uncultured Dysgonomonas sp.: one gene and its partner. The protein of the gene in region 1 interacts with the protein of each later gene in a pairwise test. Links are inferred from orthologs where the notes say so. Each region holds a gene or a part of one and is shown on either strand. Other genes may lie near its edges.

Evidence for each region. Proteins that work in one complex are often made in the same cells at the same time.
Region 2: the proteins of mrdA (region 1) and QZL88_RS07400 interact in binary tests that used the Escherichia coli proteins (3 or more experiments, as listed by UniProt). The link is inferred for uncultured Dysgonomonas sp. from one-to-one orthologs.

The regions. Positions count from the first base shown.
Region 1 is NZ_LT599032.1:146,470-154,435, reverse strand. What follows is about bases 2,484-5,476. They hold mrdA (penicillin-binding protein 2), read right to left. Parts: upstream 4,968-5,476; coding sequence 3,000-4,967; downstream 2,484-2,999. Other genes in these bases: mreC (rod shape-determining protein MreC), read right to left, coding at 5,463-5,476; mreD (rod shape-determining protein MreD), read right to left, coding at 4,949-5,443; rodA (rod shape-determining protein RodA), read right to left, coding at 2,484-2,972. Also shown: QZL88_RS00655 (iron ABC transporter permease), read left to right, coding at 1-482; QZL88_RS00650 (ABC transporter ATP-binding protein), read left to right, coding at 490-1,509; more of rodA, read right to left, coding at 1,515-2,483; more of mreC, read right to left, coding at 5,477-6,326; QZL88_RS00625 (rod shape-determining protein), read right to left, coding at 6,382-7,407; purH (bifunctional phosphoribosylaminoimidazolecarboxamide formyltransferase/IMP cyclohydrolase), read right to left, coding at 7,448-7,966. UniProt on the Escherichia coli protein: Catalyzes cross-linking of the peptidoglycan cell wall. Responsible for the determination of the rod shape of the cell. Is probably required for lateral peptidoglycan synthesis and maintenance of the correct diameter during lateral and centripetal growth.
Region 2 is NZ_LT599032.1:1,693,630-1,701,620, reverse strand. Bases 3,081-6,098 are described here. They hold QZL88_RS07400 (transglycosylase domain-containing protein), read right to left. Parts: upstream 5,769-6,098; coding sequence 3,393-5,768; downstream 3,081-3,392. Other genes in these bases: QZL88_RS07405 (CD225/dispanin family protein), read right to left, coding at 3,081-3,337. Also shown: QZL88_RS07425 (sigma-70 family RNA polymerase sigma factor), read left to right, coding at 116-598; QZL88_RS07420 (hypothetical protein), read left to right, coding at 610-1,185; QZL88_RS07415 (TraB/GumN family protein), read left to right, coding at 1,392-2,312; QZL88_RS07410 (DUF2752 domain-containing protein), read right to left, coding at 2,315-2,719; more of QZL88_RS07405, read right to left, coding at 2,732-3,080; priA (primosomal protein N'), read right to left, coding at 6,235-7,991. UniProt on the Escherichia coli protein: Cell wall formation. Synthesis of cross-linked peptidoglycan from the lipid intermediates.

The DNA of each region.
Region 1 (7,966 bases):
CATTTATGATTTGGGGTATGGGGGATTTTTCGGGTGTATCCACCGAGCAATTACCTTTTTATTGCATAGTGGTGAGTATAGGCTTATTATTGTCAGTTTTATTGATTAAACCATTGAATGCTATGCTTTTGGGAGAAAGGTATGCCTCTAATCTGGGGGTCAATATAAAATTGATTCGTTTCCTTTTATTATTATGCGCAGGTCTTTTGACAGCGATAACCTGTGCTTTTTGCGGGCCTATTGCATTTATCGGTTTGGCAGTTCCTCATATTGCCCGTTTGTTGTTGGGGACATCCAACCATAAATCATTGTTGCCTTTTACCATCCTGATAGGTTCGGTTATGGCACTTATATGTAACCTGATAAGTGTGCTGCCAGGCGCTTCAGGTTCATTGCCACTGAATGCGATAACTCCGATATTTGGTGCGCCGGTTATCATCTATGTAATTCTGAATCAGAAGAAAATCCAATATTTCAATTGATTTATCTATGAATAGAAAAGCGATAATATCTGCACACAATATAAGTATAGGTTATGCAAAAACAAAGCATAGGGGTAAGGCTGCCCTATATGAGGATTTGTCTTTCGACCTGTATCAGGGGGAACTTGTATGCTTGATTGGTGCTAATGGGGCAGGAAAATCCACCCTGTTGCGTACAATCAGCGCTTCGCAACCTAGCTTGCGGGGTAATATATTTTTGGAAAATAAGGATATAAATGCTTATTCTGAAAAGAAATTATCTCAGTTATTAGGCTTGGTATTAACGGATAAGACTTCAGCTGGAGGCTTGTTGGTCAGAGAATTAGTCGAATTGGGACGATATCCTTACACCGGATTTTTCGGTCAATTGACGAAAGAAGATAAAGAGATAGTTCAAAAGGCTATGGAGGATGTCTGCATCGTACATAAAGCAGATGTATATGTCGCCGAATTATCGGATGGCGAACGGCAAAAGGCTATGATAGCCAAAGCGTTGGCGCAACAATGTCCAGTTGTGTTATTAGATGAACCTACTGCGTTTCTGGATATCGAGAGCCGGATAGAAGTAATGAATCTCCTTCACAACCTGACTATGAATCAGGATAAAACAATATTACTTTCTACACACGACATAGATCTGGCCTTGCTCCTCGCCGACCGTTTGTGGTTATTGTCCCGGGAGAAGGGCTTGACAGGCGGGGTAACAGAAGATGTCGTGTTATCCGGTACAATGGATAACTTCTTTAAGGGTGATAACATTCTTTTTGATAAGAATTCGGGAAATTTTCTACCGAACAGAGAAAGTCGCAAAAAGGTGCACTTGCAGGCAGAAGGCTATTTATATCACTGGACCCAAAATATGCTGGAAAGACATGGTTTTGGTGTAGGTAATGAAGAAAGTAGCACCTTATTTTCAATAATAGTTGATTCGGCTGTCTCCATCCGGGTAGTAAGGAAAGATGAAACCGGTCAAAAGCTGCATAATTATGAGGAGCTTTCGAATTATCTATCCGTATTACAGTTGTAATTAGCTTATCTTCGTTTTCTTGCCATATCGATGCGCAGGAAGATAAACAGAAGAATGGTAAATCCCCAAAGGGAAGAGCCCCCATAGCTGAAGAATGGTAAAGGAATACCAATTACGGGAGTTAGTCCGATAACCATCCCGATATTGATTGCCAGATGGAAAAGAAAGATGCAGGCTACACAATAACCGTAGACTCGTCCGAATGTATTCTTTTGTCTTTCAGCTAGATATATTAACCTGGTAATCAGAGCTAAGAATAAGAGCAAGACTAGCACAGAGCCCACAAAACCTTGTTCTTCGCCTACAGTACAGAATATGAAGTCGGTATCTTGTTCCGGGACGTATTTCAGTTTGGTTTGGGTTCCATTAAGGTATCCCTTACCCAACACTCCACCCGAACCTATTGCGATCTTTGACTGATTGACATTATACCCCGCACCCATCAGGTCGTCTTCCATACCGAGGGTAACCTTGATACGCATCTGTTGGTGAGGTTGCATTATATCGGTGAAAAGATAGTCGACCGAACTTACGAATAACAAGCTGCCAAAGGCAAATACGGCTGTAAGCAGATAGACTTTCGACCAATGCTTCTTTGCCAGATACAGCAGATAGCCAACCAGAATGGCTAGAGCAGTCAGAGCAACTATACCAAAGTCGATAGGAACCCCGATTAATGAAAGTAAGTATGGGATGCCGAATACGGCTGCTGCTCCAAGGAATATATTACGGGCGGTTATACCGTCTTTGCGATAGCTCATAACCAATACGGCACTGATGAGAATGACTAATATGATAGCTATAAACTCTCCTGTAGAGATAATTCCCATATCAGTTTCGGAATATTTAAGTCCTACAACAAAAAGCACTACAGCGGAAACTCCCACGAAAAGGATAATCCCCGGTAGTCCCTCTCTGTAGAGCATCAGTATAAATGCGGTATATACAAGAGCAGAACCGGTCTCCTTCTGCAACATAATCAGAGCCATAGGTACCAAAATCATCACGGCTATTATAGCCAGATTCTTAGGTGTAAGCAACTTGAAATTATAGGAATTGAGAAACCGAGCCAAAGCCAGTGCTACAGCGAACTTAGCGAACTCGGCGGGTTGGATCTGTATCGAATTAGTTATCTTAAGCCACGATCGCGACCCTCTGATATCCGTTGCCAGAAAGACCGTTGCCAGTAAAAGGAGTATGAAAGCAGCATATATATAATAAGCAAGTATATCATAGAGGTTACTATCCAGCTTTAAGATGATGAAACCCAGAATAATGGATGTCCCCATCCAGATCAGCTGCATGCCTGCTCTTCCGGATAAGTCGAACATACTGGTCGCATTTTCATACTGATAGCTGGCACCATATATACTGAACCATCCACCTAGTATTAATATGATATACAAGGCTATGGTAAACCAATCGAGGCTCTTCTTTATATTTTCATCTTCTCTCTGATACATCTCAAGTGTATGGTCGGTCTATAGTTATCAATTATCGCTTTCCAGAGTAAATGGTTTCACTTCTTCTTTCTCTACATCATTGCTAGCTGGTGTAGGCTGAGAAAACTCCATTGTCCGTTTGTTGGTACGGTTCCAGTTGAAGAATGTTTGAGGAAGTATTGTTGTATTCACAATCCGGTCTTCGATATACTTATCACTGGCGGGTACTTCTCCTTTCAGATACTTTTGCATCATCAGTCTACCTACAGGAACTCCGAATGTGGCTCCAAATCCTGCATTTTCAACAATCACAAATATGGCCACTTTTGGATTATCTTTAGGTGCAAACCCCATGAATATGGAGTGGTCTTTACCATGAGGGTTTTCAGCTGTACCTGTCTTACCGCACACTTCAATTTCCGGTAGCAGGTTTGCTCCACGGCATGTACCTCCGGTCACTGCGCGAGCCATACCTTCTACTATAGATTGGTAATGCTCTTTCTTTATTCCGGTTTCCCGTTTGTGTGTATAAAGACTATCGAGCGGAGTGTCCTGTATGTTCTTTACTACATGTGGTACTATGTAATGGCCTCTGTTTGCAATAGTTGCGGCTAAATTAGCTACCTGCAACGGAGTTGCGGTGACTTCTCCTTGCCCGATTGCTATAGATATGATAGTGGAAGCATTCCAGCTATTCTTATATGCTCTGTTGTAGAAATTGCTGTTAGGAATAAAGCCTCTCTTTTCGGAAGGTAGGTCTACTCCTAGCGGATAGCCAAATCCCATATCTACCATATGGTCTTTCCATACTTCAAATGCTTCCGGTGTGCTCTTATATTTCTTTCTGTTGCCGAGCATTGCAGATAATCCATAACAGAAGTATGAATTGCAGGATGTTGCAATGGCCGGAATCAAAGCTAAAGGAGAGCCATGCGGATGGCATTTAGGCCTGCCTCCCAATGGTGGATATCCTCCGGCACAGGAGTACATGGTATTCTCTGTGATAATATCTTCTTGCAGGAATACTAATCCCTGTGTAGTCTTGAATGTGGATCCGGGAGGATACATACCTTGTATCGGTCTGTTCAGAAGAGGTTTCAGCGGATTATTCTCCAGTTCAAGATAATTCTTTTTGAAATCGCGTCCACCAAGCAGCATGGACGGATCATAGGTAGGGGATGTTACCAAACATAGAACTTCACCGGTTTCAGGTTCTATCATGACAATACTTCCAACCTTATTCTGCATCAGATATTCGCCATATGCCTGCAAGTCAATATCAATGGATAGGGTTAAATCTTTCCCTGAAATTGGCGCTATATCATTCTTACCGTTTTCATATTTACCTTGTATGCGCCCATGTGCATCCCGAAGTAGTATTTCCACACCCTTCTCGCCCCTCAGATACTTTTCGTAAGATGATTCTAGTCCGGATTTTCCGCCATAATCACCCCTGACATAGTAATTATCGTTTTCCATTTGAGTCTTGCTGACTTCTGCTACATAGCCTAACAACAAGCCTGCGTTATGGTAGTTATATTGCCTTAGAGTTCTCTTTTGTATGAAAAATCCAGGGAACTTATACAATTTTTCCTGAAGGATTCCGCTTTCCTGTGTGGTAAGCTGGGTCATAAAAGTCTGCTGGGTATAGGTTGAATAACCCGGATTCTGCCTGCGGTCTTTTACATCGGCCAAACGCTTATCGAACTGTTCGCGGGTGATATCAAGAGCTTTACATAAATCGAGTGTATCAAAAGGCTGTACTTCGCGGGGAATGTATACAAGATCGTATGTAGGCTGGTTAAAAACAAGAAGTTTATCGTTCCTGTCCGATATTTTTCCGCGCGAGGGGTATAGTGTTCTATTAAAGAATGCATTTCCATCGGCAGAACTTTTGTATTCACTCTTGACTATCTGCAGATTGAATAATTGAACTATATATATAAGTACTATGCTGCAGGCTATTCCGCCTAAAACATATTTTCGTTTAGTGAGGTCTAAGTTGATTTTTGCCATGAACTCTTTTGCTTTAACGAAAATCCTTCAAATGCAAAAATAAGGATAGTTGTGAGTACTGTAGATAGTAGTATCCTTATTAAGACAAGTTTTATATTGAAATATGAGAATGACTCTATTGAGATCAATACTACATGGTGTATAAGGGTCAAAAAGAATGCAAATTTCATATATGCGGCCCCTAATAGTCTCAGTCCGGGTGTTTGTTCATCATAATCGTCTATCATAAAGAATAATCCTTGTACAGGGCGACAGAGGAAACCAATAAGCGTAGTAGCTGCAGCATTTATACCCGGCGTATTACAAAAGATATCAATAATGAAGCCAAGCATAAATCCCAATAACGTGGATAAATTTCTATTGAATCCGACCGGCAACTTTAGTATAAAGTAGATATATGCAAAAGGTACAGCATAACTTAGAAAAGAAATCCTGTTAAGTACCAATACCTGTAATAATACAAGCAGTACAAACATCAAAGCATATTTTAGGACACTACTTTTTAACATTCTTGGTTTTAATCTTATTCTCCAGTTCTTTTATTTCCTCATTGGTATTATTAATGAGAAGAACATTTTTGAGGGAGCCAAAATCTGTAGATAACTTCACTTTCAAACTGTTGAAATTATCATCTGTCTCACTCTTGTATTCTTCTATTGTGCCTACCATTATTCCTTCGGGAAAGAAGTCTGAAAAGCCGGTTGTTACAATCGTATCACCTATCTGTACATCCTCATATTTGGGATATTCGGTAAGCATTGCATAACGAGGGTCTCCTCCTTCCCAGATAAGTATGCCTGCAGCATTCGAATTCAATATCTTACAACTGAATCGACTATGTGGATTCAATACCGGCTGCACTATACCATAATTGGCACTGGCATCAATAACAACACCGACTATTCCCTGTTGAGAAACAACACCCATATCGGCGCGTACACCATTATTCTTACCTTTGTTGATAATCATATAGTTATCCACAAGAGAGATACTGTTTTTTTCTACCCGGGCAATAACGAAATGCGGCTCAACTCTTCGTCCTAACGAATCGCGAAGGAAAGCTTCTGTTTTCAACGAATCGGCTTCTATTGTGAATATATAATCTTTCAGTTCGTTTATTTCAGCTTGTAGTTCAGCACTTTTTTGTAGAAGCTGCTGGTTTTCTGTTCTTAATCCAAAATAGGAAGAGATACTTCCTGATATAGCATAAACTCTTCCCGTTATTTCATTGGAAGAGTTTAAGTATACACTTTTCTGGTACGAATTTCCGCTAAAAACGAAATAGAAACAGATTATTTCAAGTAAAATGAAAACAAACCAGGAACTATTCTTTAATAAAAAGTTTATCAGGTTGCGCATAATCTGTTCTTATCTATTATAAATCAGTTAGGTATAAGAAATAATCCTGAATACCTTACCGCATCAAGAAATTGAATTTCTCAATATTTTTCAGGGCAATTCCTGTTCCTTTAGCCACTGCGTGAAGCGGATCTTCGGCAACGTAGAACTGTATGCCTATTCTGTCTGAAAAACGCTTGCTGAGACCTCTTAGTAAAGCGCCTCCTCCTGTCAGATAAATACCATTGCGAACAATATCAGCATATAATTCGGGAGGTGTTTGTTCCAAAGCACTCAGAATAGCTGAATCCATTTTGGATAAAGATTTATCGAGACAATGAGCCATTTCTTGATATGATACAGGAATATCCATCGGCAATGATGTCATTCTGTTTGGTCCGTGTACGATGAAATCTTCCGGAACTTCCTCATCCGGTAGCTCTGTTAAAGCTGCACCAACAGCTATCTTTATATTTTCTGCTGTACGCTCCCCTACTTTGATATTGTGTTGGCGTCCCATATATTCCTGAATATCTTCAGTAAGGTCGTCGCCTGCAATTTTTATCGATTTATTAGATACGATACCACCTAAGGAAATGACAGCGATTTCTGTTGTACCACCGCCTATATCTACGATCATGTTTCCTTCCGGCGCTTCTACATCGATACCGATACCCAGAGCCGCAGCCATTGGTTCGTATATCATATACACATCGCGTCCTCCTGCATGTTCTGCAGAGTCGCGGATAGCGCGGGTCTCCACTTCGGTACTTCCCGAAGGGATACAAATAACAATGCGTAACGACGGAGAGAAAAGACGACTCTTATTGTTGAACATCTTTATCAATCCGCGAATCATCTGTTCGGCAGCCGTAAAATCTGCAATTACACCATCTTTCAATGGTCTTACAGTACGGATGTCTTCATGGGTTTTACCGTGCATCTGTCTGGCCTGTTCCCCTACAGCAATAACTTTCCCTGTTTTGCGTTCCAGTGCTATTACTGAGGGCTGGTCTACAACAATTCTGCCATTATGTATTATGATAGTATTGGCCGTGCCAAGATCCATCGCTATTTCTTGCGTGAAAGAGAATAATCCCATATTTGAGCTTGTTTATATTTGCTTACTAACCAGTTAATTATTAATGTTTAAAGTGACGTATACCAGTCATTACCATCGAAATATTGTGTTCGTTACAATATTCAACCGATAAATTATCTTTCACCGATCCTCCCGGTTGTACTACAGCTGTGATGCCTACATTGCCTGCTATTTCCACACAGTCGGGAAACGGAAAGAATGCATCGGATGCCATAACAGAACCATCGAGATTAAAGCCAAAAGAATTGGCCTTCTCTATCGCTTGTTTCAATGCATCCACACGCGAAGTCTGTCCGGTACCTCCGGCACACAGTTGTTTATTTTTAACCAAAATGATGGCATTCGATTTAGTATGCTTCACTAATTTGTTGGCAAACAGCAAGTCTTCAAGTTCTGTACCTTGCAGAGGTCTGTTTGTTACTAACTTTAAATCGTCTGCTGTTTGTATACTTAAATCTTTATCTTGTACTAAAACACCATTCAAGAGCGAACGGAATTGTTTATTTCCGGTCAATCCTTGTTTCTGCACTAAGATAATGCGATTTTTCTTTTGTTCCAA
Region 2 (7,991 bases), 1.5 Mb from region 1 along the record:
AACTGTAAAGCCATACAATATATATGAAATGTAGACTGAAATAAGAAAAATATATATTATTTTGTGACAATACGGACTAAATGACGACATATAAATAGAAATGAATCTCTGATAGATGAAACAAACGGCAAATGTAGATGTGCAGTTTTTGGAAATGATACGGCAGAATGAAGGTATCATTTACAAAGTCACCTCTTTCTATACCGATATGGAGCATCCGTTGGGAGATTTATATCAGGAAGTGGTCCTCAATTTATGGAAAGCCTTTCCGTCTTTCAGGGGCGATAGTAAATATTCTACGTGGATATACAGGATTGCCCTGAATACATGTGTTTCTTTTTACCGTAGGAGTAAAAAGGATATCAGTTATGTGGATATATCGATGGATATACCCGATGTGGTGGATAATAATGAGGAAATACAGGAATTATATAAGCTTATAAATCGTCTGGGGAAAATAGAACGGGCATTAGTCTTACTTTATCTCGATGATAAATCTTATAAAGAAATTGCCGAGATAACAGGGCTGACAGTAACCAATGTGGCTACAAAAATAAGCCGCATCAAAGACAAGCTGAGAGATATGTCGAACGACTAAAACGAATCATTATGGATTTGGATAATATAAAGAAAAAGTGGCAGGAGACCGAGATAAAGCCTACCATAGATAATGAAAAAATACAAAAGATGATTTCTAATGAAGGCCGGAGCGCATTCAATAGCCTTATTAGATATGAAAGGATAGGCATAATACTGCTTGTTTTATGCATTCCTATGATATTTGCACTTTCGCTTCGCCACACACCTGTTATTGTATTTTATTTATTTAGTGTGGTCATATTCTTGGCGTGGCAGGTTTATAAGTTCAAAAAGTTGAGAGGGATTAGTTTGTCCGAAATGAGCATCACAGAAATCTCGGGACATTTCTATTGGTATAGGAAGGCTATACTAAAAGAATTTGTAGTTGGTTTAGTTTGGATAATATTTTTCTTTATACTGTTTGGCTATTTCGAATTACTTGATGATACGGATTATTTTTACAAACATCTTACGATACTGATTATTTCAGTATTGATAGGACTGGTCTTGGCTATAGCAATATATAAAATAGTTTATTGGAATAATATAAAGAAAATGGAACTTTCTATAAGGGAAGTACAGGAGTTTGAGAAAGATAATAAATGAGGTATACAAACCGGCAACAAAGATATTTGCACCCTTTTTTGTATTGTTTTATCTATATACGGCAGATAACAGGTGCGTTTCAAGCGAGTTAGTAACAGTATATGGAAACGGTAAAAAGTTGTTACCTTTGTTACCTTTTTATAGGCTATAGTCTGATTATAAATTAAATAGGCCTTCGGTCTTAATGAATCATAAATATATTACGGATGAGAACTATTACTTCAGCCATTCTTGCAATTATACTGATTATTTCGGTATCCTTCACGGCTTCGGCACAGGCCGGAGATAAATATACAGGGGCTCTTCTCTGGAAAGTGTCGGGTAACGGCCTTAGCGAACCGTCTTATATCCTGGGTACACATCACCTTGCTCATGTGAGTTTTGTCGATAACATTCCGGGCTTGAGAGATGCGATGGCAAAAACAGAACAAACAGTAGGAGAGTTATTGTTGTCGGATGAGGCAGCGATGCAGCAAAAAGTGCAGGCTGCGGCGATAATGCCTGCCGGAGAATCTTATTCAAAGTTGCTTTCCGCCGAAGATCTTCAGGCGTTGGATGAGGGGTTGAAATCTTTAATAGGTGTAGGTATGGATCAATTCGGGCAATTCAATCCGGGAATGATTTCGATGATATATACTATTACGCTCTATACGAAACTTTATCCTGAGTTTAACCCAATGGCACATGAAGCTATCGACTCTTATGTGCAACGGATAGCAAGAGAGAATGGAAAATCGGTTTTAGGTTTGGAGTCGGTGGATGATCAGATTTATGCTTTATTCGAAGCCGAACCATTAAAAGATCAGGCGGAATCTCTGGTTTGCAGTATAAAGAATAATCATTCAGCTAAGGAGCAATTGGATAAATTGAATGCTTATTATAAAAACGGTGATTTAACAGGTATGTATAATCTGGCTTTCAATAATCCGGATGAACCCTGTAAAGTTTCACAAACTGTACAAAACGCCATAAATAAAGACCGGAATAATAAGTGGGTGGAGAAACTGCCTGCAATAATGAAAGAAAAATCGAATCTGATTGCTGTAGGAGCCTTACATCTTGCCGGTGAAGAGGGTATACTGAACCAGCTGGCGACAAAAGGTTATACAGTAGAGCCTGTGAAATAAGGTCAAACTAGATTGCGTCCTATCCAAAACAGGATAATGACAAGTAGAACTATATGTATGGCTTTCCTGCTATAAAGTGATTGTCTGATATGTGGATACTGCTCTTTACCTCCGAAATATTCCAGATATATACATGTCAGAATATAGGGAATTGCTATGATCAGTAAGGGGTTGGAACTGAATGCCTCTTTGATTTGCAGATGTAATAAATGGTGTACAGCCCGTTGTGAACCGCATCCCGGACAGTCTAATCCGGTAACGGCATAGAATGGGCATTGAGGGAAGAGGGATGATTCCTCGGGACTGAACAGATAGTAAAGAATGCCTCCGGCAATCAATAATATCACTATCCCCAGCAATCGCCGGATATATGTATATTTTCCTGCAGGTATCGTTTTGCTATCCATATGTACAGAATATTAGAGCCAGGAAAATACCGATCCTACTATTGCTCCGAATATTACAAGCAGCACATAGCAGGCAGGCAAAAATAAGATTCCGGCTAAAGCCCATTTTTTTGCATTTTCGGCAGCCTGTGTGGCGCGATCATATTCTTTGGCATAATAGAGGGATTCCACTTTGGCTGCATAAAAGATACCGACAACACTGATCGGTGAGCAACAGAATATGGATAATAGTATTGATTCCACTAACCAATTCTTAGGCATGGGGAGTATATCGTCCCATCTCCGGGTATTGTTGTCCTGCCTATAATTTGTTTGTTGATAGTTGGTTGCGGGTTGCGGGGGAGCAATGGGTTGCGATTGAGGCTTTGGCTCAGTGGCAACTGTTTCGGCGGGGCTTGGTTTTATTGCTACAGCTTCCGACTTCCTTTCTTCGGGAAGAGGTATCTTTGTATCGAACAGGAAAGATAATTCGGGTACACTTCCGGCATTTATCCAGTCGGGCATTCCCGAACGCCAAACCATTGTTTCGGGGCGGATTTTTTTTGAAGGTAAATCATTCAGGGGAAACGGCCCGCACTGCTGTTTCGATATATCATCTATATAATAATATTTTACCATAATAACTAAATCTCTGGTATTGGGTAGTAAGTAGTAAGTTTGAGTTTGGCTGTGTCTATTTAAATATTTTGTCAATGCCTACTGCTGGTGCTGCATCCGGAATATCTTCATCAGTACCTTTATCGCATACACCGTATCCAGGGGCAGGAGCGAACTGATCCGTTTGTTTGTATCCCAGTTTAGGATTGGCATAGACCTTCTTCATAAACAAGCCGAATATAGGAAGCGCCATTGCAGCACCCTGTCCGTCACTTGTGCGGTCGAAATGTATAGAACGGTCTTCTCCGCCTACCCAGCATCCGGCTGAAAGCTTAGGACTGAAGCCCATAAACCAGCCGTCGGAGTTGTTCTGTGTTGTTCCGGTTTTGCCACCCAATGGGGCGGTAATGCCATAGTTGCGTCTTACGCGACCTCCTGTTCCTCCGTCGATTACACCACGGAGCATATCCAGCATTTTTACATAGGTGCCCTCGCTGAATACTTCGTCGAGTTTGGCTGTGAAGTTTGCTACTACATTACCAGAACGGTCTTCTATATGTGTCACATAAACAGGATTAGCTCTTACTCCTTTGTTCGCAAAGGCTGAATAAGCCGCTACCATTTCGGCAACAGTAACTTCCGGTGTTCCCAGGCACATAGCAGGTACAGGATCGATATGTCCGGTAAGCCCGAATGAACGCAGGAAGCGCGCAAATGCATAAGGAGAAGTTCTGTTCATCAGGTATGCGGTTACCATATTGTCGGAGTTTTGCAATCCCCATTTTATAGTTACCATTTCTCCTATTTTGGCGCTTCTAATTCCTCTTGGCGGATGTTGGCGTCCCATTTCGTCGATCAGCACTTGCTGCTCATACTGCATTTGGTCGCAAGGGGTTACGCCCTCTTGCATTGATAATGCATACAGATATGGTTTTATCGTGGAACCGACCTGACGGCGTCCCATATTCACCATATCATATTGGAAGAAACGGTAGTCGATGCCGCCTACATATGCTTTTACATAGCCGGTATGTGTATCCATAGCCATAAATCCGGCTCGCATAAATCCTTTATGATAACGGACCGAATCCCACGGAGTCATGATAGTATCTATTTCTCCCCTCCACGAGAAGACTTTCATATCTACAGGCTTCTTAAATTCGGCTAATATCTCTTTCTCCGAAGCCCCTGCTTTCTTCATGTTCCGGTAGCGGTCGGTTTGTTTCATCGCTCTATAGAGCAATGAATCCACTTGCTTAGACACTGAGTAGGAATATGGAGCATAAGAGCGTCCTTTCTTTTCTTTATCGAAGTCGGGTTGTAACTCCTTGCTCATATGCTCGGTCATTGCTTCCTCTGCATATTGCTGCATACGGGAGTCTATAGTAGCATATATCTTAAGTCCGTCAGTTGCCAGATTGTAAGTGCTGCCATCCGGCTTTTTGTTTTTGCTGCACCAGCCATACAATGGGTTTGTCTCCCAGTTAAGCGAATCTATTGCAAACTGTTCCCGTTGCCATGACGCATAATTCGATCTGTCGGGCTTTTTGGCATTTAGCGTCAGGCGCAGATATTCCCTGAAATAAGGGGCTAATCCATCTTTATGGTCTACTCGTCTGAAATCCAGTTTGAGAGGAATTAGTTTTAATGAATCATATTGTTGTTGCGTAATGTAGTCGTTCTTACGCATCTGGTCCAATACCACATCTCTCCGGCCTTTGGTCCGCTCGGGTTGCCTTTTCGGATTGAAGTAAGACGGATTTTTACACATACCGATGAGGGTAGCTGCCTCTTCTATTGTCAGATTTTTCGGTGTTTTGTTGAAATAAACCTGTGCTGCCGATTGTATTCCTACAGCATTGTTTAGGAAGTCGAACTGATTGAGATAAAGGTTTATAATCTCGTCTTTTGTATAATAACGTTCGAGCTTTGCTGCAATTACCCACTCGATAGGTTTGCGTAGAAATACACGTACCATCCAGTTTTCCGCCGGAGGAGAGTATAGTTGTTTTGCTAACTGTTGTGTGATGGTACTACCTCCACCTCCGCTCGATTGCTGTAGAATAACTGTCTTTACTACGGCACGGGTTAGTGCATAGGCATCGATTCCCGAGTGCGAATAAAACCGTGCATCTTCGGTGGCAACAAGAGCCTGCACCAGATATGGAGAAAGGTCACTATAATTAGAATAAATACGGTTGTTTTTAGCTTGCGAATATGTCCCCAACAATACGGCGTCGGAAGAATATATCTGGGAAGCATATTTGTCTATGGGGTTCTCTAGTTCTTCCACATCGGGCATATAACCGACAATGCCTGTAGCAATACAGGTAAACAGGATGATAATCAGCGCAATGATGCAGCCGAAAGCTACCCATAGTTTTTTAACTATTTGTTGAGGTGTGTATTTGCCAAGAAACATCTTTTTCTTCGATTTCGCTTTCTTATCCATATAGTGAGTCTAGGTCTAATCAGTTTGCAAATTTAAGTAAAACGTTTTTAATATTGGAGATAAAAATCCTTAAATGGTTAAATATAGTAATTAGTAAACAGTTAGCAGCAAACAGTAAACAATAAACAGTCATCAGTTAACAACTTGTATCTCGTATCTTGTCTACTTGTACCTTTCTTCAAAAGGTAACAAACGTAACAGTTTCTTTAGCCTTCGAGCCCTTTGTGCCTCCCGTCGTGTACTTAGTGGTTAAATCTCTTTACCACAAGGGGCACAAAGATTTACACAAAGAACACTTTTTTCAGTAAACAGTTAGCAGTAAACAGTCAACAATTAGAACTCCTTTATACTTATTACTTAAAACTTTCTGCTTATCCCAATGTTTCAAAGAGCTATCAGCTAACAGCTATTGGCTCTTATTATATAGATAAAATTATATAAATAAAGTAACACTTGATTTTTAGTACTATACCGGATCTACATCGTAGTGCAGGAGAATGGCTTTAAACTCTGTATTTGCGAATACAGCCGATTGGTGAAAGAGAATAGATTCCCTTACTTTCTGTATAGATGCATTATTCTCAATTTTTAGAAGAATGTTTCGGATATATAAGGACTGAATGCGTGATACGGGTGGTTTACTAGGACCTAATATCCGTTCACCAAAGGATTGTCTTAATGCTTGTGCCAGTTGTGTGGCGGCATTTTCTGTCAGCCTTTCGTCCCGTCCTCTTATGACAATGGATATCAGCCTGAAAAAAGGAGGATAACGAAACAATTTCCGTTCCTCTGTCTGTGCCAGATAGAATGATTCGTAGTCATTGTGCTTTACAAAGTTGATAATGGGATGGGATGGATGCGCTGTTTGCAGTAAGACGAGTCCTTGCTTATTCTTACGCCCCGCGCGTCCACTGACCTGAGTAATGAGTTGGAAAGCTTTTTCATAAGCGCGGAAATCCGGATAATTTAGCAGGTTGTCGGCATTCAGTATCCCAACAATAGACACATTGCCGAAATCCAGCCCTTTCGATACCATTTGTGTACCAATCAGGATATTTGTCCTGTTATCTTCGAGTCGGGAAATAATATGTTCGTAGGACTTTTTCCCCCGTGTCGTATCCAAATCCATACGTGCAACAGCCGCTTCCGGAAAAAGAGTGTTCACTTCCTCTTCAATACGTTCCGTACCATAACCCAGAAATTCAAGTGTCGGAGTTTTACATTCCTCGCAAACATCCGGGACCCGGTATGTAGACCCGCAATAGTGACAGACAAGCATTCGCTGTCCCTTGTGGTAAGTAAGGCTTACATCGCAATGGGAGCAACGCGGCGTCCATGAACAGTTTTTGCATTCAAGTAAAGAAGCGAAGCCGCGCCTGTTCTGGAATAGTATGATCTGCTCTTTCTTCTCCAAAGCTTCCTTTATTTTGTCTATCAGAGGAGGGGATAGAACTGATTTCATCTGCTTCTTGCGTCTCAGTTCCTTGGTGTTGATAACAGCTATCTGAGGGAGTTCGATATTCTCATGCCTTTTGGTGAGCCTTACCAGGCCATACCTTCCCGAAAGGGCATTGTAATATGTCTCTATGGAAGGGGTGGCGGTACCCAGTAATACTTTGGCGCTATATATATTTGCCAATACAATGGCGGCATTGCGGGCATGGTAACGCGGAGCAGGGTCTTGCTGCTTGTAAGAGCCTTCGTGTTCTTCGTCTACAATGATAAGTCCGAGATTGGTGAACGGTAGGAATATGGCAGAACGTGCACCCAGTATGACCTGCGTTTCCCCGTCTTTCAGCAGCCTGTTCCATGTCTCGGCCCGTTCGTTGTCGTTGAACCGGGAGTGATAGACGGCCAGTTTATTACCGAATACGGTTTTCAGGCGGTTAGTGATCTGCGTTGTCAGCGCTATTTCGGGTAACAGGTATAATACCTGTTTGCCTTTACTTATAGCATCTCTGATAAGCCGGATATATATTTCGGTCTTACCACTGGAGGTTACTCCGTAAAGTAAGGTGGTGTCTTGTTCTTTGAATAACTTTGTGATTTTCACATAGGCCTGCTGCTGATGGCTGTTCAGCTCATATGCGGACTCGATGTCGGTCTCTCCATAATCGAAGCGGCTGATTTCGATATCATACACTTCAAGTATTTTCTTCTTTGCCAACTCGGATAATACGGCGGGTGATGCGTCGGTATCTTCCAATAGTTGCTTCTTTGTGA